2 regions of the Cytobacillus sp. ABV4_503 genome follow, and region 2 is predicted to be linked to the other one. Evidence: riboswitches for the same ligand, from Rfam matches in the RefSeq annotation. Region 2 holds a riboswitch; the other holds the start of a gene.
What was found. Region 2 has a riboswitch for ZMP and ZTP ahead of ACXAD1_RS14675 (phosphoglycerate dehydrogenase). Riboswitches for the same ligand answer to the same signal wherever they lie in the genome.
Positions count from the first base shown of each region.

Region 1: it holds a riboswitch for ZMP and ZTP, as region 2 does, so the genes downstream of both, ACXAD1_RS15935 (bifunctional 5,10-methylenetetrahydrofolate dehydrogenase/5,10-methenyltetrahydrofolate cyclohydrolase) here and ACXAD1_RS14675 (phosphoglycerate dehydrogenase) in region 2, are expected to answer to the same signal.

Region 1 is NZ_JBSWTH010000001.1:3,185,051-3,201,600, forward strand. Features, by position in the region: gene cshA (degradosome RNA helicase CshA) at 1-498, opposite strand, end outside; gene ACXAD1_RS15930 (cold-shock protein) at 797-997, opposite strand; gene ACXAD1_RS15935 (bifunctional 5,10-methylenetetrahydrofolate dehydrogenase/5,10-methenyltetrahydrofolate cyclohydrolase) at 1,211-2,089, opposite strand; ZMP/ZTP riboswitch at 2,173-2,255, opposite strand; gene ACXAD1_RS15940 (hypothetical protein) at 2,828-3,316, opposite strand; gene ACXAD1_RS15945 (nucleoside hydrolase) at 3,493-4,452, opposite strand; gene ACXAD1_RS15950 (glycerol-3-phosphate dehydrogenase/oxidase) at 4,555-6,219, opposite strand; partial or broken gene glpK (glycerol kinase GlpK) at 6,413-7,902, opposite strand; gene ACXAD1_RS15960 (MIP/aquaporin family protein) at 7,938-8,762, opposite strand; gene ACXAD1_RS15965 (glycerol-3-phosphate responsive antiterminator) at 8,936-9,481, opposite strand; gene ACXAD1_RS15970 (phosphatase PAP2 family protein) at 9,547-10,206, opposite strand; gene ku (non-homologous end joining protein Ku) at 10,350-11,204, opposite strand; gene ACXAD1_RS15980 (DNA ligase D) at 11,351-13,189, shown strand; gene dapF (diaminopimelate epimerase) at 13,205-14,188, opposite strand; gene ACXAD1_RS15990 (hypothetical protein) at 14,322-14,600, shown strand; gene ACXAD1_RS15995 (EAL and HDOD domain-containing protein) at 14,620-15,876, opposite strand; gene ACXAD1_RS16000 (NCS2 family permease) at 16,055-16,550, opposite strand, start outside.
Region 2 is NZ_JBSWTH010000001.1:2,934,161-2,947,286, reverse strand. Features, by position in the region: gene ACXAD1_RS14725 (TrkH family potassium uptake protein) at 1-1,016, shown strand, start outside; gene ACXAD1_RS14720 (MarR family winged helix-turn-helix transcriptional regulator) at 1,090-1,524, shown strand; gene ACXAD1_RS14715 (DUF1450 domain-containing protein) at 1,935-2,204, shown strand; gene ACXAD1_RS14710 (FUSC family protein) at 2,399-4,546, opposite strand; gene ACXAD1_RS14705 (YolD-like family protein) at 4,729-5,082, shown strand; gene ACXAD1_RS14700 (tetratricopeptide repeat protein) at 5,172-5,663, shown strand; gene ACXAD1_RS14695 (MEDS domain-containing protein) at 5,742-6,299, shown strand; gene ACXAD1_RS14690 (GNAT family N-acetyltransferase) at 6,326-7,084, shown strand; gene ACXAD1_RS14685 (YhbD family protein) at 7,283-7,906, shown strand; gene ACXAD1_RS14680 (polymer-forming cytoskeletal protein) at 7,927-8,640, shown strand; ZMP/ZTP riboswitch at 8,916-8,994, shown strand; gene ACXAD1_RS14675 (phosphoglycerate dehydrogenase) at 9,062-10,261, shown strand; gene ACXAD1_RS14670 (sigma-70 family RNA polymerase sigma factor) at 10,447-11,121, shown strand; gene clpP (ATP-dependent Clp endopeptidase proteolytic subunit ClpP) at 11,148-11,729, shown strand; gene ACXAD1_RS14660 (GntR family transcriptional regulator) at 11,774-12,433, opposite strand; gene brnQ (branched-chain amino acid transport system II carrier protein) at 12,725-13,126, shown strand, end outside.

The DNA.
Region 1 (16,550 bases), 250 kb from region 2:
TCTTTCAATGTCCTCTATGAATCCCATATTAAGCATTTCATCCGCTTCATCCAGAACTACCATCTTGATGTTGCTTAAGCGGATTGTTTTTCTTTCAATATGATCAATTAATCTTCCCGGTGTAGCAGCAATAATATGCGGACGCTTTTTTAGCGCACGGATTTGGCGGGTGATATCCTGACCACCGTAAACAGGAAGTGTCCGGACTCCCTTTACCTGTCCTATACGGTTTAATTCTTCTGCCACCTGTACAGCAAGCTCCCGTGTTGGTGCAAGGACAAGACCTTGAATACCTTCGTTTAAATCAATCTGCTCTAACAGCGGCACACCGAAAGCAGTGGTTTTTCCAGTTCCAGTCTGCGCCTGGCCAATCATGTCCTTACCCTTCATTCCGATTGGAATTGCCTGTGCCTGAATTGGTGTTGGTTCCTCGAAGCCCATATTGGAAAGGGCTTTTACTATTTCATTACTTAAGCCAAAATCTGAAAAAGTTGTCAAAATATAAGTTCCTCCTTGAATTGCATATCTTATTAGGTACTGAAAGATTGTTTTTGTATAAAGACATGGACACTTTACTAGGCTTTCCAGTTTGTATCTCTTTTTTACATTTCCGTTTGCACTATTTTTAAACTTTTTGTAAGTGAAGTATTTTAATTGGGTGAAATGAAAAATACATATTCCTAAAAGCAGTTATTGCAGAAGATCTGTTTTGAGGAATGCTGAAGGCTACAAAGTGGATAAGCAAACATAAAAAGGTGATGCATGATTAGACATGCATCACCTCATTTTAAGCAAATTATGCTTTTGTTACGTTAGCAGCTTGAGGTCCACGGTTACCTTCAACGATTTCGAAAGTTACGTCTTGACCTTCTTCTAAAGTTTTGAAACCTTCAGTTTGGATAGCGGAGAAGTGTACGAATACATCTTGACCTTCTGAAGATTCGATGAATCCGAAACCTTTTTCTGCATTAAACCATTTAACTTTACCTGTGTTCATTTGTGTTGCCTCCCAATAAATTGTTTTTCACTATAATGTACCATATAAACTTAAACATAAAAAAGTCGCAGCTGCCAGAAATGAGGATGAACGATCGCCTACATTTCTTTGCAGCTACGACTACTTATCCAAAAAGTATATAACGAACTTTACAGCGTTAACCTAATAATAAACGACACCCAGTTATAAGTCAATCCTTTTAAAGATCAATTTTTATTTAGGGATAAATGAACTATTTATGCTTCCCTTGTATTTCAGCGATTTTTCCGCAGCATGAACAGTATGTTTCAAAAGCATGGAAATCGTAACAGGTCCAACTCCTCCAGGTACGGGGGTAATGGCAAACGCCTTTTCAAAACAGCTGTCATACTCTGCATCCCCAATATTTCCTTCATTATATCCGGCATCAAGGACAATAGCTCCTTCTTTAATCCATTCACCCTTGATGAAGTTAGGTTTTCCTACAGCTGCTACTACAATATCAGCTTGCTTTACAATTTGGGGCAGATTTTGGGTATATGAATGGCACGTAGTGACTGTTGCGTTTCGATTGAGTAAAAGGGCAGAGACCGGCTTGCCAAGGATCGGGCTTCTGCCTACGACTACTGCATGCATACCTTCAGCCTTCAAATTATAAAAATCCATAATTTCCAAAATAGCTGCAGGTGTACAAGACGGATATTCACCAAATCCGAATGCAGTCTGTCCATATCCAAGGCTTGTAACACCGTCTACGTCTTTTTCAATAGCAATTGCTTCAAAAGCTTTTCGTTCATCTATATGTCCAGGGACGGGATGCTGTAGAAGGATTCCATGTACAGAAGGATCATCGTTTAATTCTGCAATCTTCTCTAATAGTTCATGTGTTGTTGTATCCTTTGACATATGGATACGTTTTGATAAAATGCCAAGTTTTTCACAAGCATTTCCCTTCATCCTTACATACGTTTCAGAAGAAGGGTCATCTCCCACCAAAATAGTGGCCAAACAAGGGACGACATCCTTCCCCTTCAATTCTTCAATTCGATTTCTTAATTGGTCTTTCACATGTTTTGCCACAACAATTCCATCAAGAATAATCTTTTTTTCCATGCATATTCCTCCTATAGGAAAAGCACCTATTCGGCTGACGGGCTTTTCCATTTTGTTATGAAAAAAGAGACAAGGGTATCCCTTATCTCTGCCCAGACGACCGGCTATACATAGACGCAGCTCCCCTGCGGTTCATTCCGCATTGTCGTCAGTCACTGCGATTTTGTTAAGCTATTCTTATGTATACATCATACCACAAAAACACAAATGATTAAACTGAAACTTATTAAATCGTTCGTGTTTTTTGCAAAATAATAAAAAAGGACAGCAAACACTGTCCTTATAAATGATATATTTGAGTTATTTAATTATTACCTAAAACAATGAAAGCCCTTCCTCTCTTCCATCCTTGCGGCTCCTAGACCGCGCCAGTGGGAATCAGGTTGGCCGGAATCTTTTCCGACTCTTAGATGCTCTCTGAGATTTTAATATTAAATGGTAAGAAACTTACTGAAGTAAAAATACGGAGAAGTGTCTGGTTTATAGAAGATGATTAAGAAGAAAATTCAGCTTTAAGCTGTCCACACAAATTATTCTTAATTACAAACACATGCTTACTCTTTCAAAATCCTAAAGAGCATAAAACATAATAAAAAGCCGCAGTTTCACAAAAAAGAAGGTTCGGCTGCCGAACATTCCAAGTGAATTAACGACTTCAACAATATACCTCAAATACTTCAATCACTATGTTACCTTATTTACGGTAAGGTGTCAAGAAAAAAACTTGTCACTCGTTTATCAGCCTTCTCCCTTATACTCAGTTACATCAAAATAATCGGTTGTGTCTTTATAGTCATTAAAACCAATATCCAGATCATGAAAATATCGGTGCAATTTAATTAGAACATCCTTTTCCTTAGTGCCCGACTGCACAGTTTCTGCCAGCCGTGCTATTGTGCTCAGATCAGTCTGCAAATCCTCATTCTCCGCTGATATTTTCTTTAGTGAGTTTACGATTAAGTCAGCCTGCTCCCTTTGTTTAGTCCAGCTGACTTTACGGTCTCTCCCCCATCCAAGTGTTTCATTATAAAAAGTATGATTGGAGGCAATGAAGTCTCCTAAATCATCGTACATTAAATCCTGTTCGGATGTTTCCGCATTTGCCGAGGTTTTTTGCACCTTGGATTCACCCTTATTTAAAAAGACAAGTACACTATATGCTGCAGCGATGGCTATGACCATTCCCAGAATTGAAAAAGCCCTGTTTATTTTTTTGTTTTTTAGCAATTTGGAAGCCTCCATTTGATTTGATTAATGTATACTGAAACTTAATGGATTTGCTGCAATTTCCCTAAAGAAACTTTCCCTGACTTCAAATGTTTTCCACGTTAATACATTCTATGCAAACTTCCTATTCCCCTTCAACGCCAAATGAAAAAGCTTTTAACACTCTGTGTCAAAAGCTATTTCTGAACTTTCTGAGTGAGAAAAACTTCCATAAAATCAATGACAAACCGTTCCAGGTCAAGCTCCATCGCTATATTATCAAGTGTTTCCGGAGGATCATCTTCGGGCAATGGCCTGAAGTCAGCTATGCTTTTTCCCTTGGCCTTTCCAAACTGTTCAATTCTCACTCTTCTTTTTACATACTTGACAAGATCTGGATTTGTGAGAACACTTAATACCAGAACATCATGAAGAGGTGCACCTTTAATCCCCGGGACAAGCTTTTGATAAGCCTCGTAATAATAATCATAAGCAGGTTTGATTAAGTCTTTAAAAGGTGATTGGGTATTATTCGCTATAAAATTGATCGTTTCAGGCCGGATAATCGCTTTATTTGTTACATTTAGAGGGAAAATATAAATGTTTTTTGCTTTTTCAAGAACTGAATCCGCCGCAATCGGGTCAGCGTAAAAATTCGCCTCAGCCTCTGGTGTTACATTTCCCGGAACTAGAAACGCACCGCCCATTAAATAAAATGCATTTACATCTTTATATGCATCCTTTCCATACAGAATTAGCGGCAATGCCAAATCTGTCTGCCTCCCTACTCCAACGATCATCAGGTCATTTTTGTATTCATTTACAATTTCAATAATTTTATCTATATCATGTACCTTTATTTTGCTGCTGAAGTCCTCTGGAGGCTGAATGGGCCCAAGGCCTTCCTCCCCGTGTATTTCAGGATAAAAGACAGCGGTCTCACCGGATAACGGGCCGCTCGCCCCTGCAATAATGGGAATGTCCTCTCTGCCTGCAAGATTAAGCAAATAAGCAGTATTATTAATGGATTCTTCTTTTGTTATGTTGCCATAAGCGCTGACTACACCTACTAGATTAATCTCGGGATGCTGAAGGGCATACATTAGGGCAAGTGAATCATCAACTCCCGAGTCAACAAACATGAGAACATTGTACATAAGCCACCTCCGCTAGCTATTTAGTCTATATTATGCCTAAGGAATGTCCCTTTTGTTTATGAAAATACTCCTTAAAAAAGAAAACTCCCCAATTGGAGAGTTTTAATCCTGATCAGCCGGCTTTACCGCAAAGCTGAGTTCCTGGTTCAGCTGGTTTTCAAAATTACTTTCTGCAGCTGTGTCCCATTCAAATGCATCAGCCATATATGAAATTACTTGCTTTTGATAATTTTTTACCGTTTCAATATCAAAAAGAAGAGCTCCTGTTCTGCGGTTAAAAAAGTCAACAGGGGTGGCAGCCATTTCATGTTCAATTGCATATTTCAGCTTAGCCCATAATATAATCGGCAGGCCATAATTCTCAGCTTCATTCCTTTTCTTTTCAATCATATTAAAGATGATACCAACGTTAGACCCATACATTTTAACAAGGTGCCTGGACTGTTCAGCTGATAAACCGATACTTCTTCCTTTTTCAGTCTGGAACCCGATAAATTCCTGGAATTTGGATGATCCTCCTACATTTCCTCCTGAAATGGGCATTGTTTTTGTAATACTTCTCCTAAATGTTCTACTTGATTCATGTTTGAACTTTTCAGCAAGTACATCAACAATGGTTTCGGCCATTTTCCTGTACCCTGTCAGTTTCCCGCCTGCAATTGTCAGTAAACCAGTATCCGACTCCCAAATTTCATCTTTGCGTGATATTTCGGAAGGATCTTTTCCTTCTTCCCAAATAAGCGGACGAACACCAGCCCAGCTGGATTCAATATCATTCTCCTCTATCTTTACAGAAGGAAACATAAAGTTAACGGCGTTAATGATGTATGTTCTGTCACTTGCAGTCATCTTTGGATTTACGGGATTAGAATTATAGAAGGTATCTGTTGTTCCCACGTAGGTCTTTCCATCTCTCGGAATGGCAAATACCATCCTTTTGTCAGGAGTATCAAAGTACACAGCCTGCTTTAACGGAAACTTAGATTGGTCTATTACTAAATGAACCCCTTTAGTCAAACGCAGGGTCTTTCCTTTCTTTGATCCGTCTTTCTCGCGGATGGAATCAACCCAGGGACCTGCTGCGTTGATGACTTTTTTTGCTCTAACTTCATGAACCTTGCCTGTCAGCTGATCTGCAGCTGCAGCTCCGCACACTTTTCCTTGATCATCATATAAAAGTTTTTCGACCTTCAAATAGTTAACAGGCATAGCGCCTTTTTCTGCTGCAGCTTTCATTACCTCAACCGTAAGACGAGCATCATCTGTGCGGTATTCCACATAATAACCGCCGCCTTTCAGTCCATCTTTTTTTACAAGCGGTTCTTTTGATAGTGTTTCCCGGGCATTAAGCATACTTCTGCGTTCAGACTTTCTGACTCCTGCAAGAAAGTCATAAACTCTAAGTCCGATAGAAGTCGAGAATTTCCCAAACGTGCCTCCTTTATGCATTGGCAGCAGCATCCACTCCGGTGTAGTCACATGTGGTCCATTTTCATATACGATTGCCCGCTCCTTGCCGACTTCCGCTACCATTTTAACTTCAAATTGTTTAAGATATCTTAATCCGCCGTGAACCAGTTTTGTTGAACGGCTGGAAGTTCCGGCAGCAAAATCCTGCATCTCGACGAGTGCTGTTTTCATTCCCCGTGTTGCCGCATCCAGGGCAATTCCCGCTCCCGTTATGCCGCCGCCAATAATCAGAATATCAAATTCTTCCGTTGTCAGTGTTTCTATCATTTCAGTACGATTTAAATTAGAAAATGTCATTGCTGTCTCCTCCTTGTCGAAAAGGCCAGTAGTTGTAACTACCCTTTTAAGCAGGGAATAAAAAAGAGACCACAAAATACATTATCGATTACCCGATAATGATTTTGTGGTCTCTCCGCATCTCCTGCCGAACTATTAACTTAAGCTTATTATAACATAAAAGATATGATTTGTGTATAAAATCTGCTTCTGATTATTTAAATGCTATTGCAGCCTTTACAGCTTTTTTCCAGCCTTTATAAAGTTCTTCACGGACTTTTTCTTCCATTGATGGATGATATGATTGATCATTTGCCCACTGCTCAGCAATTTCCTCCTGTGATTTCCAGAACCCGACGGCCAATCCAGCAAGGTAAGCTGCCCCAGCGCAGTAGTTTCATTGATTGTCGGTCTTTCAACCGGCACCTCTAAAATATCTGACTGGAACTCCATCAAGAAGTTATTTTTCACGGCACCCCCGTCAACCCTAAGCGTCTTAAGTTCAATGCCTGAGTCCGCTTCCATGGCAGATAAAACATCTTTTGTCTGATAAGCAAGTGACTCGAGTGTCGCACGGATAAAATGCTCTTTGGACGTTCCCCTTGTGACTCCGAATACTGCTCCCCTTACATCACTGTCCCAATATGGTGTCCCTAGACCTACAAATGCCGGAACTACATAAACTCCATCTGTCGAGTCCACTCTTTTTGCATAGCTTTCGCTGTCCTTTGCATCCTTGAGCATCCTCATTCCATCACGGAGCCATTGAATGGCAGAGCCCGCAACAAAAATGCTGCCCTCCAATGCATATTCAATTTTCCCCTCAAGCCCCCAGGCAATGGTGGTTAGAAGTCCATGTTCAGATTGGACGGCTTTTTCCCCTGTATTCATAAGCATGAAACAGCCGGTACCGTAAGTGTTCTTAGCCATTCCTTTCTCAAAGCATGCTTGTCCAAATAGCGCAGCCTGCTGATCACCCGCTGCTCCGGCGATGGGGATTTCCTTCCCGAAAAAGTGATAGTCAATAGTCTTAGCATACACTTCAGAAGATGGCTTCACTTCAGGCAGCATCGTTTCAGGAACTCCAAGAATGTTAAGCAGTTCTTCATCCCATTTAAGTTCGTGAATATTAAACATTAGTGTGCGGGAAGCATTCGAGTAATCGGTCACATGTGCTTTTCCTCCAGACAGCTTCCAGATTAGCCATGTATCGATGGTTCCAAATAATAATTTGCCCTGTTCAGCTTTTTCCCTTGCCCCTTCCACATGATCCAGTATCCACTTAACTTTTGTTCCTGAGAAGTATGCATCTATTAATAAACCGGTTCTTTCTCTGAATAGATCGTTATAGCCTTTTTCCTTCAATTCATCGCAAATTTCGCTTGTCTGCCTTGACTGCCAGACAATCGCATTATAAATTGGGGCTCCCGTTTCTTTATCCCAAACAACTGTTGTTTCCCTCTGATTTGTAATGCCAATGCCGGCAATTTGCTCAGGTTTTATGCCGGATTCCGAAAAAACACCTGCAATCACCGATAAAATTGAACCCCATATTTCATTAGCATTATGTTCAACCCAGCCAGGCTTTGGAAAATGCTGTGTGAACTCTTTTTGTGCTGTGTGCACAATTTCCCCTTTTTTATTAAATAGGATAGCACGCGAACTAGTAGTCCCCTGGTCTAATGATAAAATATATTTTTCCACAATTAACTCCTCCCAATCTTGTTCATTATTCTTATTTATGCAGCCACTTTAGAAGAATCAACTTCTCCTGGCTGTTTTTTGCCAAAAATATATGAAAGAATTAATACTATTATATTAACACCCAGCACTGCCCATAACATACCTGAAGCTTTGCCATCGAACATCACTTGGTAGAAGCTTGAGCCCATTAATCCCCCTAGGATTGGACCCGCTACCGGTATCCATGCATACCCCCAGTTCGATTTCCCTTTTCCTGCAATGGGAAGAAGAAAATGAGCAATGCGCGGTCCCAGGTCTCGAGCCGGATTAATCGCATAGCCAGTTGTCCCTCCGAGCGACATTCCGATTACAACAATCAGAAGGCCTACAGCAATCGGATTTAAGCCTTCTGTAAATTGATTTGCTCCAATAAACATCAATCCCAGTACAAGAATAAACGTCCCAATTATTTCACTCAATAAATTTGAAAATGTATGGGAAATTGCAGGACTTGTTGAGAAAACAGCAAGCTTTGCACCCTGGTCTTCTGTTTCTTTCCAGTGAGGCAGATAGTGAAGGAATACAATAACCCCTCCCAAAAAACCTCCCAGGACTTGAGCCAGAATATAGCCAGGCACGTCTGCCCAAGGGAAATCCCCGCTAAGCGCAAATCCGATCGTTACAGCAGGATTCAAGTGTGCCCCGCTAATCGATCCTACAGCAAAAACCCCCATCGTTACAGCAAGTCCCCAGGCAATTGTGATAACAATCCATCCTCCATTAAAAGAGAAGGTCTTTTTTAAATTCGCCCCTGCAACAACGCCTCCTCCAAAAATAATCAAGATCATGGTTCCAATTATTTCTCCCATATAAGCAGACATCTGAAAAATCCCCTTTCCCATTTGGATGTTCGGAAACAAAAAAGGAGATTCACGACAGATTAAGCCTTCAAAGGCAAAACTGTGTGAATCTCCTAATCTCCGACACATAAATTAACTTGTTAAACCGAGTATACAAGTCTATGAAAACGTTGTCAAACGTTTCTTGAACATTTTTATGAAAACCTTTCCCATATTTCTATTTTTGATGTTGTAATGGCAGCTGCTCCTGCATCAAGCGCATTCTTCACTTCTTCTTCTGAGCGGATGAGTCCTCCAGCAAATATGGGGGTATTCAAACGTTCATTCACTTCTTTTATCATCCATGGCATGGCACCCGGCAACACTTCTATGTAGTCCGGCCTGGTTTTCTCGATTAATTTATAACTTTTTTCAAGTGCGTGCGAATCGATGAGGAAAATCCTCTGGACTGCGATCACTCCTTTTTGCTTTGCTTTCAGGATGACGCTGGATTTCGTAGAAATTAGCCCGTAAGGCTTAAATTCCTGGCAAATATATTCTGCGGCATAGTCATCGCTTTTCAAGCCATGAATCAGATCAACATGATAAATCATTTTTTTGCTATGTGCTTTTGCCATCTGCGAAACATTCTTCAGCTGCGAAATGTGCATATCGAGAAATACACCAATTTCATAGGGACTTTCCAGGAACTTTTCAAATTCTTTCATGTTAGAAGATGCCGGCAAAATTTTTTGATTCATTCTTTCCACTCCTGTTTCTGTTATTTCCCTATGTTATAAAGAATGTGAGCATTTCTCAATACCCATTATACATTTTTGCGGTACTCATAATAGCGGAATCCAATTATCATTATTGTCAGCCAGGCACCTCCGGCTGCAAAACCGGCAATAACATCACTAGGAAAGTGTACGCCTAAATAGATGCGGCTTAATCCAATCATGATGATAAAGCAGCCAAGCATCAGTGTCCATGCAGTCTTCCATCGTTTTCTTTTTGCCAAATGAATGATCATATAGGCCAGCGAGCCATAAAAAATAAAAGACCCCATTGAATGTCCGCTCGGAAAACTGAACCCCTGCTCCTCGATCAGAGGTCTGATATCCGGTCGTTCTCTTTTGAAAATCCATTTCAGCAGCAGGTTAAAAAGTGCTCCAAGACCAGATGAAAGAACCATGAACCATGCAAGTGAAGTCTTTTTAAACAAAAACAAAAGTACAGCTGCCAAAAGTACAGAAAAAGCCAGCCATTTTACCGACCCTAAAAAAGTAATCACACTCATATACTCTGTAAGCCGGGGAGAAATAAATGCCTGTACATACTGAATGACAGCATCATCAAATCGAATTAGCTCATTTTCCTTCAATTCGTCCACTATTTCAATAAAAAGCAGCAAAAACCCCCCAAAAATCGCAGCTGCCAACGCTAAGTAGATGATATTTTTAAATGTTATATTCTTCCTGTTCATTTATCCAAATCCTTTTTATTTATAGGATTACCACTAACTTTGGTAAACGGAACATTTTTTGAGATTTTCTTCAGCTTTTCTTTAAAAATGAATAGTTTATCAGTAAAAAACCGAGTTTGCACCAGCAAATTCGGTTTTTTCTATTAAGCCTGCTTTTTTGCTTTTGTTTTTGCAGGAGCACGTTTCTTTTTAGCTGCCGGTTTTTTCTTTGTTTCTGTTTCAGCAGGCTTAGTTTTATCAATGGATGCCTGCAGGGCAGCCATAAGGTCGGTTACATTGGCTGCAGGTTCTTTTTCAACAGGTGTGACTATATCTTTGCCAGTACGTTTTGCTTCGATTAGCTCCAAAAGAGCTGTCCGGTAGTCATCATTATATTTCTCGGGCTTAAATTCAGTGGTTAATTGATCAATCAGCATGATGGCAGTATCGATTTCCTTATCAGTCACTTTGTCATCTGCAGGTACATTTGGCACATCCGCAGCCTTTCGTACTTCATCGGGGTAATGAATCGTCTCCATCACAAGAGTGTTTTCAAATACCCGGACCACAGCCAGCTGTTCTTTGGATCGAATAATGATTTTGGCCAAACCTACCTTTTCTGACGTCTCCAGAGCTTTTCTTAAAAGGGAATAGGCTTTCCCTCCTCCGTCCCCTGGAGACATATAATACGTACGGTTATAATAAATCGGATCAATCTCCTGTATTTTTACAAAGTCCATAATCTCGACAGCTTTATCCTCATTTTCCTGTTTAAGCTTTTCTAAATCCTCATCCTCTAAAACCACAAACTTTCCTTTTGTGTATTCATAAGCTTTTACAATATCCTCATTTTTAATTTCTACTTCACAAACAGGACATGTCTTCTCATATTTAATTGGCGAATGACATTCTTTATGAAGGTTCCGCAGTTTTATATCCTTATCTTCTGTAGCCGAGTGCAGCTTAATTGGAATATTCACCAGCCCAAAACTGATGCTCCCTTTCCACATTGTATGCATAGTCAAACTCCCATTCCTATTAGATGTAGTAATCATAATTTGTGTATTAACTAAATCGGAGATACGCTAAAACATTTGGAAACTGAGTAGTTTTAGCGGCAATGGCCAAAACTAATATGACGATTGCAGAAAGGAGGCCAAATTGAATGAGACCTATGCTGCCTACACTAACTTTCGATGTTCCGGAAGAGAAGGAGTGGCTCTTTGAAGCAAAGTATGATGGTTTTAGAGCAATCCTGCACCTGGACAAAGAACCCAGACTGACAAGCAGAAACGATAAGCCCTTATTACATCTTTTCCCGGAAATTAAGGCATATTTGGAGCAAAACAAAGATAAATTCGAACCATACCTTCCACTAACATTAGATGGAGAATTAGTCTTTCTGGAGAATGCCTATAAAGCTCATTTTGGGTCCATCCAGGTGAGGGGCAGAATGAGGTCTGAAAAGAAAATTCAAGAGAAAGCAAAAACTGCCCCATGCCGTCTTCTCATTTTTGACATTTTGATGGTAAAAGGTAAAAAAATGACTGATAATATATACGCTTCAAGAAAAGCGGAATTGGAAGCATTGTTTAAAGATTGTAATATGCCTTTAAAACCTGATGAGAAGGATCCGAGGCTGATACAATTAATCCCTCCATACCGCAGCTTTAATGAACTTTGGGAAAAAATTGTCCTGCATGATGGAGAAGGAATCGTGGCAAAGCAACTGAAGAATAAATGGGAAGAAGGAAAGAGATCATCTTTATGGCTAAAATTCAAGAATTGGAAATACGTTTCCTGCTTTATCACTGCATATGAAAAATCAAATGGCTACTTTTATGCTGGTGTGTACCAGGGGGATGCTGTCATTGCAATCGGACAGTTTCTTTTTGGGGTGAAGCCCGATGAAAAACAAGCCTTGTTCCAAATAATCAAAGATAATAAAACAGATGAAAACAGCCAATTTATTTATGTAGAACCAGCCATATGTGTGGAAGTTAAGTATCTGGAGATTTATGAGGATCAAATGCGCGAACCGCACTTTCACCAGTTTCGCTTCGATTTGAAGCCTGATGCCTGCACTTATGATAAATTTATACAACAGCAGAAAAACCTGCCTCCCGAAATAGAAATCACCCATCCAGATAAGCCATTATGGGAAACACCAGCTATTCAAAAGGTTGATTATATTCACTTTTTAAGAGAGATTGCTCCATATATGCTGCCATTTTTAAAAAACAGGCTTTTAACTGTAATCCGCTATCCGCATGGGATCTTTGCTGAACCATTCTATCAGAAAAATTGTCCGGATTACGCACCGGATTTTGTGGAAACCGAAATGTCAGAAGGCATTAACTATATTGTCTGCAATAATCTTCAAACGCTGCTCTGGCTTGGCAACCAGCTTGCATTTGAATATCATATCCCATTTAAGACTATTTACAGCAAGGGACCAAGCGAAATAGTGTTTGATTTAGATCCTCCTTCGAGGGACGCTTTTCATCTTGCCATTAAAGCTGCTCTATTGATTAAAGAGGTGCTTGATCAGCTGAAGTTAATCAGCTTTGTTAAAACATCCGGCAATAAGGGTCTGCAAATCTATATCCCGCTGCAGGAAAATACGTATAGTTTTGATGATACCCGGCTGTTCACCGAATTTATTGCCCAGTATCTAATTTCCAAAGACCCCGATTCTTTTACAACAGAAAGATTAAAGAAGAATCGGGGAGGCAGGCTTTATGTGGATTATATCCAGCATGCAGAAGGCAAGACAATCATCGCTCCTTATTCAGCAAGAGGAAATAAGGCAGCGACTGTTGCTTCTCCTCTGTTTTGGGATGAAGTCAATGAGAAATTAACAATGGAGCGGTTTCAGATAACCAACCTTATAAAAAGGGTAAACAGCGATGGAGATCCATTCAGTTCTTATTTTCAGACAAAGGAAATTCAGCCCTTTTCTCCGGTGCTCGATTTTTTAAAACAGCAAAACAAAAAAGGATAAGGCCAGTGCCTTATCCTACATCCATTCTTTAAGTATTGCTTGGGCATATTCCTGAAGTTTGGCATACTGCTTAATTTCTTCAGTATATTCCTCTTTCTGGGACAGGGTGAACTCCGCTGGTTTTTCCAAATTGATTTCCGCTTCACAGCGGTAAACATAGCTGGCATTCCCAATTAAATCAATGGACTGTCTGCCATTCTTCTCATGAACTACACAGCGAACTTTTCCGCCATTATTGTATACCTCAACAGGCTCTTCGATATTATTAAGCCCATTCATGCAAGTGACAAGTGTTGAAGCGGACATGGCAGTACCGCAGGCATTGGTAAATCCTACTCCCCGCTCAAATGTCCTTACATAAATATGCCCTTTTTTTAGTGGCTTTACAAAGCTGACATTTACTCCATCAGGAAAGAAATCATTCGGCCCGTTCAAATATTCGCTGATCTTTTTTTGCAGGTCAGATGTAATCTGCTCTTTCTCCACAATGGAAACAAAATGGGGATTAGGGACTGCTAAGGCCGTAAAAGCTAATTCCTCTGAAATCCCGCTGACTTTTTCATTAATTAAAGTATCTTTATCGAGAACCAAAGGAAGATCCTTCAAATCGAATGAAACAGGTGATATTTCAACAAGATAAGTTGGAATATCCTCAAAGATGTCCTCTTGCTTTTTCACCTGCAAATCCGCTTTCATGGTTTCAATGATGGCTTCTTTTAGACCAAGAAGTTCACATACATAACGGGCAACGCATCTTAATCCATTTCCGCACATTGAGGCTTCTGATCCATCCGGATTAAAAACACGCATCCTGGCATCTGCTTTTTCGCTTTTTAACACGAAAAGAATTCCATCTGCTCCAAGTTCAGTGCTGCGGTCACATATTGCTTTGGCAAGCTCAGCACGATTCTCTTCTGTAAAATTATACGTACGGGAAATTTCGTCTATTATAAAGAAATCATTTCCTGATCCATGACATTTCAGCAGTTCAATGTTCATAGTAATACCTCCAAACCATTTGTAGCTCAACTTATAAATAAGAGTGCCATAAAAGTATTTATTATTCAATAATTGTTTTCTTTATTATATTATTAACTTATTAGAAAACTGATAAGTTCCGTCATTTAGGGAAGTGAACGATATTAATACTGATCTTTATACATTTAAATTTTTCATTCAGCGGATCGAAGAGTTTGGAAGCGTTATTAATGAAAAAAACGCCTTTGTAGAAACAACGGCATTTTTTAATAAAACAATTGTATATGAAGGCATTATCCGGGTGCGTTTTAATGGCTATGGAGTTTACCCCTTCCCCGAGGACCTTTCCCAGGCAGACATTCCGTTGTCTGTTAAAAGGATGATGGCCGCAGAATTGAAAAGATATATTAAACCGAAGAAAAGATATCTGTAATAGCACCGCGGCTAACATATTAGCTCGGCTGTTTGCTGGTATGTTTTTCAGGATACATAAGCTGGCTGGACCAGGCTAACGATTCTGAATAGATCTTAAAAATGGTTTTTTCATCAACATTCAGTTTCTCACACATTTCGCCGATCCTGCTCCATTGTGCTTTCTCTACTGCAAAAGCAAGATCGAGTATCTCTTTCAGCTTATTATTTTTCCCTCGGAGGGCTTCACAAATATCATCCTGCAAAGGAAGTTCATCGAGAATTTGACTCATCGGTATATTCAGCAATGAATCCATTAATGAAAACATCCCTGTCATAAAATAACTGGCCGAAACACCTTTTCCGGTCCTGAGCCTCCCAATTTCCTCGCACATTTTGGCACGAGTCATTGACAATCTGATTGTCTCTTCAGCCAATTGGGAGTTTTGAATAATATTTTCCCTCACCGCCAATACATAGATCCACTTTTCAAGTTCTATCAATCCCAGCAGAACTATGGCATGGCGGATTGAATTTATCTTTTGCTTTGGACGGTAAGCCGGGGAGTTTATTAGTTTCAGCAATTTATACGACAGTGATATGTCACGTTCGATTAATTCAGTTATGCGGTGAAGACTTGGCTCCTCATTTGACAGGTTTTGAATCATCTCATAATAGGATTGAAAATAGGACGGGACATCATGTGTAGACATAATGACAGGCTTCGCAAAAAAATAACCCTGAAAATAATCGTAACCCCTGCTTTTCGCTTCTTCGTAGCACTCTCTTGTCTCAACCTTTTCAGCAACTGTTTTAATTTTGAGCTGATTAACAAGCACTTCAATTCTTTCCCGCATATCTTTTGGTGTATTAAGAAAGTCCACCTTTATGATATCAGCGTATTTCAGCAATTGTCTTGCAAACGGATTGGTTTCATTGAATACATAATCATCAAGTGCTATCTGATAACCTAGTTCCTTCAAATCTTTGCAAATATTGACCAGTTCCGCACTAGGCTCAACAGTTTCAAGGATTTCGACAACGATTTCCCGAGGCCTAAAATATGCAGGGAGCTTGAGCTTCAGCAATTTTTCCGTAAAATTAATAAAACATGGCTTTCCTTCAGAAAGACGGTCAATCCCTATATTTAAAAAACTATTAATAATAACCTCAGCCGTGGCCTGATCTTCATCTATTTCTGGGAAGGCATTCACCTGATTATTCCTATACAGAAGCTCATAAGCAAACACTTCTTCTTTAGAATTGAAAATCGGCTGCCTTGCTACAAACACTTCCATTGACACACCTCCGAAAACGCCATATTACTATAGACCTATAGTAGCTCAATTCATTTATTGAGTATGTCGAAACTTGTTGAATAAATAGAAATTTTTATATTTTTATACAAAATTCCCCATTTTCCTTTGTTCATTAAAAATGAAAAAGGATGCCCCAATAGGCATCCTACTATCTATATTAACTAATGACATGAAAAACAAAGTTGAATAAAAATAAAGCAGCTATGACATACAATGCAAATGAAACTTCCCTTGCTTTGCCAATCGAGATCTTTAAGATTGGATAAAGAATAAATCCAATGGCAATGCCGTCCGCAATACTATACGTGAACGGGATCATGGCAATGATAAAGATAGCTGGAAAGCTTTCGCTCATATCCTTTAAGTCAAGGTTGCGGATGTTTTGAAGCATCAGTCCGCCAATAATGATAAGAATAGGTGCAATTGCACTGTTGGGAATCACTTTAATAACAGGAATAAAGAATGCTGATAGCATAAACAGCAATCCAGTTGTAACTGCTGTCAATCCTGTACGTCCGCCGGCAGCCATACTCGCTGCACTTTCAACCGTTGCTACAGTCGGGCTTGTCCCAAAAATACCTGACAATAATGCAGAAACTGAAGTTGCCTGAAAAGCACGCTTAAACTGTTCCGGCCTATTTATAAATCCAACA
Region 2 (13,126 bases):
GGCTGATGATACAGGAATCATTAAATCAGCTTACAATTGAAGGGATGGTCCGTCTCGTAAAATTCGTGGTGGCTTTTACTCTGATTGTTGAAGCAATTGGCGCCATCATTTTGGCTGTTCGGTGGGCAGAAGATTTTGGATTTCCGCAATCTTTATATTATGGGGCTTTTCATTCTGTCTCAGCTTTTAATAATGCCGGGTTTGATATCATGGGCGACTTTAGCAGTGTTACCGGTTATGCAGGTGACATTACTGTCATTATGACGTTAAGCTCACTGTTTATCATCGGGGGGATTGGCTATATCGTGCTGCTTGATTTAAAAATCAATAAAAGCTTGCGGAAACTTTCTCTCCATACCAAATTGGTTTTGCTGATGACACTGATTCTAAATATTTTAGGCACAGTTTTCATATTTCTTTTGGAATTCAATAATCCTGCGACAATTGGTGACTTGGGAATGAAGGAAAAACTGTTAGGATCTTATTTTCATGGTGTCGTTCCTAGAACAGCTGGCTTTAATTCGCTTAATACGGGTGAGCTGACCATGGGCTCTCAGCTTATTACCATGCTTCTAATGTTTATTGGCGGAGGATCAGGCGGAACGGCAGGAGGCATTAAAGTAACTACCTTTGCTTTGATCCTGCTTGCTGTCAGAGCCCTCATCAAAGAAGATGAGGAAGTCAATCTGATGGGCAGAAGAATCCCGAAGGAATTAATTTTTCGGGCGTTTACGATTACGGTGTACTCTATGGGTTTAATAGCACTGGTTCTATTTCTTCTTTCTTTGACAGAAAATGCACCGCTGAATATGCTTTTATTTGAAGTTATTTCTGCTTTCGGCACCGTTGGGATGTCTCTTGGATTAACTCCAGAGCTGAGTCCATTAGGAAAACAATTAATTGCTTTCATGATGTTTGCAGGCAGGGTGGGACCGTTAACTCTTGCATTCGCACTAGCCAGAAAAAGAGAAAAAGCTAACTTTAAATATGCAGAAGAGAAAATCATGATTGGATAAGTAAAGGAAAGTTATCTGGTGTATACGACAGATTTCAATAAAATGCCACCATAAAAAGGATAGGGGATTTTAAATGAAAACCAGATTTAATGACTATATAAGCATTAAGATCCATCAGACAGACCTGAACTTAACAAGCTATATTAAGACTAAATTAGCCCATTTAAATATTGCCCCTGAGCAGAACCTTATTCTTATGCTTCTCTGGGAAGAAGACGGATTAAGCCAAAATGAAATCGCCAGGCGGCTGGATAAAGATAAATCCAACATTACCAGAATGCTGAGCAGTCTTGAAAAGAAAGGATTTATCAATAAAAGCATGAATAAAGAGGACAGCAGATCTCTGAATGTCTATCTAACAGAAAACGGCAAAAATCTCAGCGAGCATGTATATCCAATCACAGAGGAATTTCACTCGATCGTCACATCAGGTATTACGAAAGAAGAGCTGAGAATTGTTGACGATGTTTTAATGAAAATGAGAAGAAATGTAGAGGGTAATAAGTAAAATTAAGATTCTGGCTGTGCAGGATAGAGTGGAATGCTCTTCCTGTTTTTTTGTGAAGGTCTTGAAGACAAAAATGAGAGCAGCAGTAAGAAAACAGTCGCCATGGAATCTATAAGAATTTAAAGCGGCATTCAAAAGAAAATCAGTTTATGTGCAATTAAACATTTGAACCATCTGAATTAACAGGTAAATCGATTCAGTTCCCCTCATTAATAATGTATAATAAAATACTAACAGGTTTGCATATGAGACTTTATTTAAAATTGTTGGAAATGAAGCAATAGAGACGACAGAGGGGCAGCAGATTCGATATAATTATAAAGTCCCCGATATAGGCAGGAAGGGGAATGGAAAACAATATATACTGCCATTAGAGCTTTTAAAGAAAAATCAGAAGGAAGTTTGATCAGGTGAAACTCATCAACAAACTATTCTCAAAGCAAAAAACGGCTTCGATTGAATTTTGTCAGCGGAATCTGGATGCTTTTTTAAAAGAAGAGAGTGTTGCTGCATTTAATCAATTTCTGAGCCAGAAGAGTGTTAACTATAAAGAATACGAATGTCAGAGCAGATGCAAAGAATGCAGGCAATCACCCTATGCCCTTGTAGACGGGAAACTGATTGCAGCGGAGAATTCGGATGAATTATTGATAAAATTGAAAGAGGAAGTAATGAAATAAAAGGAATCGGAGCAATCCGAGTCCTTTTTTATATAATATCATTTTTTCTGGCGTAACCTTGAATGGTTTACGGCTGTTCAAAATAACAAAAACAAAGTCAGAGTGATGCATTTAGTGCATCGCTCATTTTTGAGGTATATTGGGAATGTATTAATCTATTATTGGTCCTGAAAGAGCATAAAAAAGAAGGAGCACTATTGCTCCTTCCCTGCACCAAGGTCTTCTGCCAATTCGATAATCGCTTTGTTGATTCTCCAGACGAAATAAAGATGATGAATCAAATCTCGCTGGGATTGCTGCCTTGCCGGTGCCAATCGTTCAATTTGTTCCCTTTCATTTTCAAGACTATAAACAAGCATGCCGTCTCCGCTGTCTTTAATCAGGTCCATTAATGTCTCAATATTTAGTTCAAGCTTTTCTTCAATCCTTATGAAAACATCGACCAGCTCATCGGGATAGTCAAATCCTTTTCGGTAGGAGGAAGCCACAAGGTGTCTTGCATAGTAATTGATGGCTGAAAATAATGTAATCCATCTGTTAACATCAGCATGGCGCGGGGATCCGGGTTTCTTTATCAAGGATTGCGCTTCAACGTTTATGGTTTTAAGTTTTTGATCCAATAAGAAGCCTTTGCCTGAAAGCTCCTTAACGTTCACATCTTCCCGGAAGCTTCGCACATACTCAGTGACATACGGTTTCAGTTCTTGAAGGTAATCATTTATGGTATCCGCCACTTTTTCCTTCGTTTTCTTTGGGAAAATAAATAAGGAAACTCCGAATGCAATGCCGGCACCGGCGATTGTATCGATAACCCTTGAACTGATAAGGGAAAATGTAATTCCACCCAGTAAAAGGTCATACATAAAAGCAACCAGCATCGTTATAAACATGCTCATTAACGTATAGGAGACCTCAAACAAATAAAAGGCGAAAAAAACTGCTGCAAAAATCAGCGCAATTTCCAGGACGGAATGGCCGCTGACAACTCTTGCAAGTGTAAATCCTATTACTGCTCCAATAATTGTTCCAACCGAACGCTGAAAACCCTTCGTATAAATGCGTCCGATTGATTCGGTTCCGAGCAAAACTATAAAAGCGGTTAAAAGAACCCAGTAAGGCTGGTCAGGCGAAAGAATCTGGCCGGCAATGATGGAAATGATTGCAGCAGTCAATGCCTGAAAAGCTTTTTTAGTGGAAGGCTTGATGCCCTTATCTTCTTCAGATGGTTCATCTTCATTTTCGCCTTCAGCTGCCTCATCGGATGATTTAATCTCATTGTCTTTCACTTTATGAAGTGCCTGCTGTATGGTTATGCCGCCCTCGATTACATGGTTCGCAATGGACTCGATTCGCCTGATCAAAAACAGCCATCCAGCAGGTTTGTCTTCCCGGCTGAACAAATCAATAATAAGCAGGCGAAGGGCCTGTACAGCAAGCTCTGCTTCACGCAGATTTTGTTCTTCATATTGCTGGGCAAGAACTTCAGCATCGCGAAGAGAACGGGTTACCCAAACCAGGAGTTTTCTCAGCTCATCAATTTCAAGAGCATTCGCTTTTTTTAAGCTTCGAATTGAGTCTGTCAGTGTTTCAATCAGCATACCTGCATCAAATATATATAACCTCAGCTGAGTAGAGGTCAGCCCTGGCCATAATTTTTGAACATCTTCATCATTTACATACTCTGAAACCATTACTGCGTATTCCCTGAGCTTCAGCACGTTTCTCCGCAATTCCTCCCGCTGCTGGGGAGTCATTTCCTTGGCTTTCATCCCCTCAATTAACAGGTTGAACGTAAAATTGCTTTGGAAATGAAAGGAGCGAATGCTTCTTTTCAGGTTTTTCGCGGTGTCCTGAAACAGGATGAAATTGAACAGGAAAGCATACGCGACCCCTATCCAGATGCCGAAGTAAAAGGATGGAAGCTGACTGCCTGATAACTTTAGGATAGATGAAAAATAAAGTGTCATGAATGCAATCATGCATAGAGAAAAATACCGTACGCCAAAGCGGGTTAAATAAAAGCTTAAGAATATTAACAGCACCATTGCAATATCGACAAAGACCGTGCTTCCCGCCAATAGTGAACCAATCGATACCCCCGCCATGGCAGAAATTCCAAGCAGGCCAGTTGTGAGCATCTTACCTTTTTTAGAGTCATCCATCACAATCATGATGCCAAGCATGCCAGCCATTCCGGACACGATCGCCGGAGTGAGAGCGGCTTTAGCACCAGCGCCAGCCAATTGCATGATAAGCAAAGTCGTAAAGACTGAAGCCATTAAACTTAAAGTGGCCCGTCCAGCTTTTTGAAATCGGATAAGCCCGGGATCGGATGCAAGCAATCGACCGAGCCACCGGTGTTTTATAGGGAGCTGCTTCATTGTTTCACCAATCTTTTTAGAGAGTTAAAGATTATTTTACCACTCGTACTTTTATTATCCAAATGAACCAGCTTGAGTTTTTTATGCTTTACTGGTTTAAATACAGAACAAATGTTCTATAATAGAAGATGGAGGGATTTACTATGCCGCTAAAAGACAGAGGGAAAATAAAATGGCTGCCAGCCCATTTCATGCCGGAACACCGGGCGATGTTAAGAAAATTGGAAACTGAACAAATGGCACAAAACAAGCCGCTTATTGATGAATATGAATTGGAGGATTATGAAAACAAAATTCACTATGCAATGGAATTTGCCTTTTTTCTAAAAGTAAAGGTTTGGCGTGGTGGATTTTTCTGCGAATACACAGGGAGGGTAAACAGGCTGGATAGCATCAGCAGAAAAATTTATCTGGAAATGGAAGATGGGTTTCTTGAGAAGGTCATGTTTGACGAAATCACTGCGGTTGAAGTGAAAGAACGGTGCAGAGAGTCATAATTCAATTTTTGCAGAAAAGTTGAAGCCTTACCAACCATTATTTTCAATTTTTAGATATAATAGAAAGAAAGCGCTGATCGGAGGTACATATGAGCACGGACTTAGAAAAAGCGATTGTACTTCGCAATCTCGGAAAATACAAAGATTCCAACCTTCTGCTTATAAAATTGGCTGAACAGTATCCCTTAAACCCAGTTATTCATTATCAGTGCGGCTGGAGTTTTGACGTTTTAGGGGAGGAATCGAAGGCTGTTTCTTATTATGAAAGAGCGATCGAACTTGGGCTTCCTGAATCAGATCTGCAAGGTGCTATTTTGGGTCTAGGGAGCACATACCGGACACTTGGGGAATATGAAAAGTCAAAGATGGTGTTCGAAAAAGGGATCTCCCAGTTTCCGGCTAATCGTGCAATCCAGGTGTTTTATTCCATGACGCTCCATAATTTAGGCCAGCATAGGCAGGCCATGGAGCTGCTCCTAAAGTGTGTGGCCGAAACCTCTGATGACCCAGAAGTTTTGCAATATAAAAAAGCGATTACCTTTTATGCAGATAAACTTGATGAAATATTTGATAAAGATTAGAAAACGGATATTCCAAAATACATGATATGAAGGTGGATAGATAAATCAAACATCTTTGAATTATAAGGGGTAATTTTAATGAATGAATGGTTAATCGATTTAATGGATAATCTTAAAAGGTCAAACGGCGGCCATATCCTTTATCAATTCGATCAAAGAGACTGCTATCTTCAAAATGCAGTCTCTTATATATCTGCAGGTGCCAAAAGCGGCAGCCATGTTTTATTTGTGGAGAACGACCGTAATTTCCTTCAGATTGATAAAGAGATAAGAAAGCTGTTAAACAAAGAGGAATTAAAGAGAGTCCACTTCGCGAATAACTTTGATTTTTATTATTCGAACGGGGATTTTAATCCTGAAACAGTGTTGAATTTTTTTCTCAAAAACATACATCCTTATTTGGAAAGCGGTACAAAGATTTTTACATGGGGCCTGGTTGAATGGGGAAACGTGAAGGACTATATTCCGTTAGTGGAAGCGTATGAAAAGAAAATTGACAAGGTCATTTCTGAACAGGGTCTGATTTCCCTGTGTGCTTATGATAACAGCATTACCCCTCTGGAATTAAAGAATAATTTAATGCGCTGCCATGATGTGCTAATTACAGATAAAGAATATAAATACTTGCAAAACTAAAGTGTTTGCTATTTTAGGAGATACCGATGGACAAGATCACTTTTCATGATATTTATAAACCGGGACACACCGTTCTGGAAAATGAACTATTTATTCACAACCATAATCCTGACATGCTCCTTCAGTATGACAGCAACTTTGTTGTTTTTAAAAGAATGCCTTCTGATCAAGAGTTTGAGGAGGCACATCAATATTTAAGAGATTTTCATCAGAAATATGGCCAAAAGCATGTAAGGTTTTATTTTCCCGATGACGAGGAGCTTTCTGGAGAGCTTCTGGCTTTTTTTCAGAAAGATGAGGATTATACGGTTGGTTTCTTAGAGTTATTTGCCATCCATCCGGCTGATTTTCCTGATGTTCAGGAAAAGGAAGAAATCATAGTCAAAAATGTTACGGATGAAACATGGAATGATTATCTGGAATTCCAGTATGAGCAGGATTCGGTATATGGGGGAAATTTCGCAGAGAAAAAGAAAGCTCAGCATCTTAGAAATTACAGCGATGAATGCATTCAGCAGCATATTGCATACTATAAAGGGAAAGCTGCCGGATCTGTTGATGTCATTATCAAGGAACGAACAGCTGAAATTGATGGATTGATGGTCCATGAGGATTTTCAGAAAAAGGGCATCGGCAGCCGCCTGCAGAAAGCGGTGATGGATCAGTTTAAGGATAAAACCATCATCCTTGTTGCAGATGGAGAAGATACTCCAAAGGAAATGTACCGCAGGCAAAATTATCAGTATCTTGGAAAGCAGTATAATCTGTTAAAAATATATGAATGATGTGAAGCCTGGTTCTATAGAGAACCAGGTCTTTTTGTGTCAATAGAACATTGTTTTGTTGATGGAAGAGCTTCCAGGATTGATTTCACGGTACAAAACCATAAATTTGTCGAAAAATATCAGAAAAAAATGAATAAAACAACATTATAACGTAACAGTGTTATGTTACAATGGTAACATTAGAAAGGAGTCCTGGAATTGAGCGATGAATTAATTTCAAAAAAAGAAGTCCTTGATCTAACTGGGATTTCTTATGGGCAGCTTTATCGGTGGAAAAGGAAAAGCCTGATACCGGAGGATTGGTTTGTCAGAAAATCAACCTTTACAGGGCAGGAGACTTTTTTCCCAAAAGAGAAAATTCTGGAGCGGGTCGATAAAATACAAAAGATGAAGGATAGCCTTTCGCTGGATGAGCTGGCAGATGTGTTTTCTCTGAATGCTTCACATCTGAAGATGACAAAGGAAAGTCTGATTGCTAAAGGGATAGCTTCTGAACCGGTTATGAATATCTTTCTCGAAACTCAGGGGGAGCTTAAAGAATTCAATTACCATGAGATTTTGAAGCTTTATATACTTTCCATCCTGCTTGAATCGGGAGATATCCATATAGAGGAAGGGAAAATGCTCCTTCAATTATTGAACGATCATCAAAGTATCCTGCAGCAGCCAAAAGCTGTTATTTGCTTTATTCGCAAACTTGGAATGTCCAGCTGCCTGGTTTCGGTTAACGGGGAACAAGTCCTGCTTGAAAAAGGAACAAAAGTGGCAGCCACTTTATCGATAGAACATTGTGCAGAGGAATTAAAATCCAAATTGGCATAGGGGGAAAATTTGCTGTGAATATGAAAACGCTAGGGAACTTAATTATTAATGGAGTTGGATCGTCTAATGGAGGTTCATTTGAAAAGGTTGAATTAAATGGCAAGGGAACTGTAAACAGTGATATTGAATGCGAGAGATTCCTTTGTAACGGTACGGGCACTGTCCATGGAAACGTAAAAACCGAAAAAGGAAAGATCAGTGGTGCAGCAAAAATCCACGGAGCTGTTAAAGCTGAATCCCTGATTATCAATGGCTCGGCTGCCATTTCTGAAGCCGTCAGCTGTCAAAAGCTTGAGGTCGCTGGGAAATCCTCTATTGGAGGCTCTGTAAAATGCGATGTAATCGATGTGAATGGAAAAGTATCTATTGAGGGAGACTGTGAAGCGGAAATCTTCAGTGCTGAAGGGACTTTTTCAGTAGAAGGTTTACTGAATGCAGAAACGATTGATATTAAGCTTTTTGGAGACAGTAAAGCGAAAGAGATTGGCGGCAGAATAATTAAAGTGACACAGCATAGAGAGACCCTATTTAAATTAATCAAATCCATCTTTCCCTTGAAGCTGGAGGCAGATTTAATTGAAGGGGATGACATCGAACTCGAAGGCACAGCAGCTCTTGTCGTAAGAGGGAAAAATGTAAAAATCGGCAAAAATTGCGAGATTGGGCTTGTCGAGTATTCTGGCGAGTATGAATGTTCCCCAGAAGCAGCAGTTACAGAACTTCGCAGAATCTGATAAAGGAGAGAGGTGAAGGGAAACAGTTTATTGATAATTACTTTCGGATAGTCCAATTTTATTTCCAGATAAAATGCTTCATTTCTTAGAACAGAATACCAGCAATTAATATGCATACAGCTGAAAGGAAAATGTTATTCCAATTACTAACTTCAAAAGCATATGTACAAAATAAGAAAAATATACTGTAAAAAAATAAAAAATAATTTTAATAATGTAAGCGCTTTAAAGGGTTGAAGTTTTCAGAAGACTTTGATAAGATTTAAAAAACCGAAAAGGCTATGTGTAACTGGCGAGACGCGGATCACCGCGAGGGAGCACATAGTGTCGAAGCCGTTCGCCTGGGCAGAGGTAAGGGATTCTACCCTTGCCTCTTTCTGTTTTAAAATCTGACAAAGTTAGTTGAAAAGGGGAGAATCCAGTGAGTACCATGACGTTAGACAGAGTAAAGACGATTAAAACATTGAATGCGATTGCGTCAAGCGGTCTTGAGGTGTTTAACAAGGATCAATTTACAATCGATAATGAAAGCGGCAATCCGGATGCGATTGTCCTTCGCAGCTTCAATATGCATTCAATGGAATTGGGCGATCGATTAAAAGCAATTGCCCGTGCAGGCGCGGGTGTAAATAATATCCCGGTTGAGAAATGCACTGAGCAGGGCATTGTTGTTTTTAATACTCCTGGTGCCAATGCAAATGCAGTAAAAGAAATGGTGCTTACTTCCTTAATGGCGTCATCCCGCAATCTCTTTGCCGGCATCGCCTGGACCAAAACGCTGAAAGATGAAGGAGACCAGATTCCAAAGCTTGTAGAAGCAGGGAAAAAGCAATTTGTCGGAAAAGAAATTAAGGGGAAAACTCTCGGTGTAATTGGATTGGGAGCAATCGGGGCACTTGTGGCCAATGATGCACTTGAACTTGATATGGATGTTATAGGCTTTGATCCATTCATTTCAGTTGATACGGCCTGGAACTTGTCCCGCAATGTTCAGCGTGCCATGACCATTGAGCAGGTGTTTGCAGAATCCGACTATATCACTGTACATGTTCCATTAACCGATGATACAAGGGAAATGTTCAATGAAGATACATTCAGCATGATGAAGAATGGTGTTCATATTTTGAATTTCTCACGCGGAGAGCTTGTGAATGAATCAGATATGGCAGCAGCGCTTGAGAGCGGAAAAGTGGGCAAGTATATTACAGACTTCCCAAATGAAAATGTCCTGAAAATGAAAAACGCTGTGGCAATTCCGCACCTTGGCGCTTCAACAAAAGAATCTGAGGAAAACTGCGCTGTCATGGCAGCACGACAGGTGAAGCACTTCCTTGAAACAGGCAATGTTAAAAACTCAGTGAACTTCCCAAATGCTGCTCTTCCTTACACAGGCAAGCGGCGTGTCACTGCTTTTCATAAAAACATCCCAAATATGGTCGGCCAAATCACGCTTGCCATTTCAAGCTACCAGCTGAACATCGCAGACATGGTGAACCGCAGCCGCGGTGAATATGCGTATACCATGATCGATATCGATAATAAAGTCAATGGCGAAGTGGTCCCTGGACTGCTTGAACAGATCAATCAAATTGACGGCATTGTAACGTCACGAATTATATAAAACTGCAGCCTCAATTCCAATGGGATTGGGGCTTTTTTTTTGGATTGAAATCAAAAAAAGTATATGAGCAGGATAATATCAGCTATCCTTAGAATAAAATGATAATAAATTATAATTACCCCGTATCTTTTAGTTCTCTTATTCCGTTATAGAAGCAGAGATGTATTAAAGGAGTGAACAGGTTTATGAAGCAAGGGAAAGTTCAGGCTGAATCAAGGGATTTCTTAGAGCAGAAGGAAAGATGTATTGCAGATATCTATCCTTCACTGCAGCGTTATAGCCGGTTTCTTGCACAGAGCAGCTGGGATGGGGACGATCTTGCCCATGAGGCAATCATCCGCGCTTATAAAAGCTATTCTCCGGAGAATATCAATCAGGCTCTTTTGAAGAAGATTGCCTATAATTGCTGGATGGATACTCTTCGAAACAGAAAGCGGGAGCAGCTGGAAGAGTCGCCTGAAAGTGAAATGAAGAATTACAGCACCGATCGAGGAGAAGCAATCAGCCATCTCATTAACCGTCTGACATTAAAGCAGGCTGTTATTTTTACGCTGAAGGAAGGGTTTCGATACAAAACAAAAGAGATTGCGGATATCCTGCAGACCACTGAATTTGCAGTGAAGTCCTCGCTGAACCGTGCTCGGAAGCAGCTACAGCACCCAGTTGAAGATGAGACTGAGGATTCTTTTGCAAATGATGAAGAAGAAAAGCTTTTTCATCTGCTGCAGCAATCTGTGGCTGCGGAAGATCCGTCCATCCTGGTAAAAACCATACCTTTCCTGCGATCCCTGGAAAGCCAAGCAAAGAAGCCTGTACTGCCAGTTCCATCTCCTTCTAATACTCTCTGCATGGCGGCATAGATCCGCAATGAACTGGAGGGATACAGGTGACAGCAATACCATATGTAATTGAGCAGTCAAGCAAGGGAGAACGTTCCTATGATATTTACTCACGGCTGTTAAAAGACAGGATTATCATGATAGGAGAAGAAATTAATGATGTGGTTGCCAATAGTGTGATTGCCCAGCTGCTATTTCTTGCAGCTGAATCTCCTGAAAAGGATATCTCTCTTTATATTAATAGTCCGGGCGGTTCGACAACTGCAGGGTTTGCCATCTTTGACACGATTCAATATATAAAGCCTGATGTGAGAACGATTTGCACAGGAATGGCCGCATCATTTGGAGCTATGCTTCTCCTGGCAGGAAAAAAAGGAAAACGCTACAGCCTGCCGAATAGTGAAATCATGATTCATCAGCCTCTGGGCGGTGCTCGAGGCCAGGCAACCGAAATCGAAATTTCGGCGAAGAGGATCTTAAAACTGAGGGAGCATATTAATGGAATTATTGCAGAAAGAACTGGCCAGCCTGCAGAAAAAGTGGCGCGGGACACGGACCGCGATTATTTCATGACTGCTGAAGAAGCAAAGGAATACGGGATTATCGATGAAATTATCTATAAAAGCTAGGATAACGGAAAAAGCAGCCGAAGGAGGCTGCTTTTTCCGTTTGATCATTTTTCCTCGGAGTAGTACTCGTCAATTGCCCTAAGCCAGTTGACACGTGCAATGTGTCCGGCTTTTTCTCTGTCTTTTTGTTCAAATGCTTTTAATATATCTTCATGTTCTTCTATAGAACGCTCTTTCAATATAATTGTTTTATTGTAGTAAAGCCGCATGACATGAGCCTGAAGCATGGAAGCTGTATTCGAAATATAAGGATTCTGAGCAAGATCTATAATAATATTATGAAACTTCTCATCCTGCTTCAAAGCTGTGAAGGTATCTCCTGCAATTAGAGCTTTAGCGAATTTATGATTAATATCCCTAAGTATATTAATCGTTTCCTGGCTGATAACAGGAGCTGCCAATTCTGCAGCAAGTGCCTGCAATACGCCTAATGGGGGCAGGATTTTACTAATATCTTCAGGATTAACTGAAGTGACCTGCGTTCCAACTCCGGGAAACATTTCGACGAACCCCTGAACATTCAGCAGCTGAAGAGCTTCCCTGATGGGGGTTCGGCTGACGCCTAACGCTTTGGCAAGATCGGCATCATTCAATTTTTCTTTCGGCTGGAGTGTGCCGTCAATGATCCACTCCTGGATTTGGGAGAAGGCGCGATCCTTGGCTGACACACGGGTAGGTGATGAATAATTGGAGGGTATCGGCATAGCTGTAACCACCTTTTCATTTCATGCAATTTATCTGTGAAATTATAGTTATTTCCAATAGATTATAAATTTAGTATATAGAAGTATCTTGAAAAATTCAATATATCGCATGATTCGACAAAAAGTTTTGTGCGATATATTGCATAAGTATTTTGAATATGTTATCTTGAGTTATGCAATATATTACTAGCGTACAAAAATAATAATGTTACAGCGCTATAATATTTCAGAAAATTTAAATTTAATAAAATAAGAATCATTTAGACAGACAGATTAATAGGAGGAATTGAAATGACCAGCAAAATACCATTCTCATATATTGTGACAGTTGGTTTTATGCTCTTTGCCTTATTTTTTGGGGCAGGAAACTTAATTTTCCCTGCGATGCTTGGCCAATCCGCAGGAACGAATGTATGGTCAGCGAACGCTGGCTTCATCATGACAGGTGTAGGTTTGCCACTTCTTGGTATACTGGCTTTGGGCTTCTCGGGAAAAAGTGATCTGCAATCACTGGCGAGCCGTGTCAATCCATTGTTCGGACTGGGATTCACAGTGGCCCTGTACTTATCAATTGGACCGCTTTTTGCCATTCCGAGAACAGCTACAGTGTCATACGAAATCGGAATTAAGCCATATCTATCAGAAGGAAGCGGATCAGTTGGCTTAATCGTATTTTCAATTATTTTCTTTGGA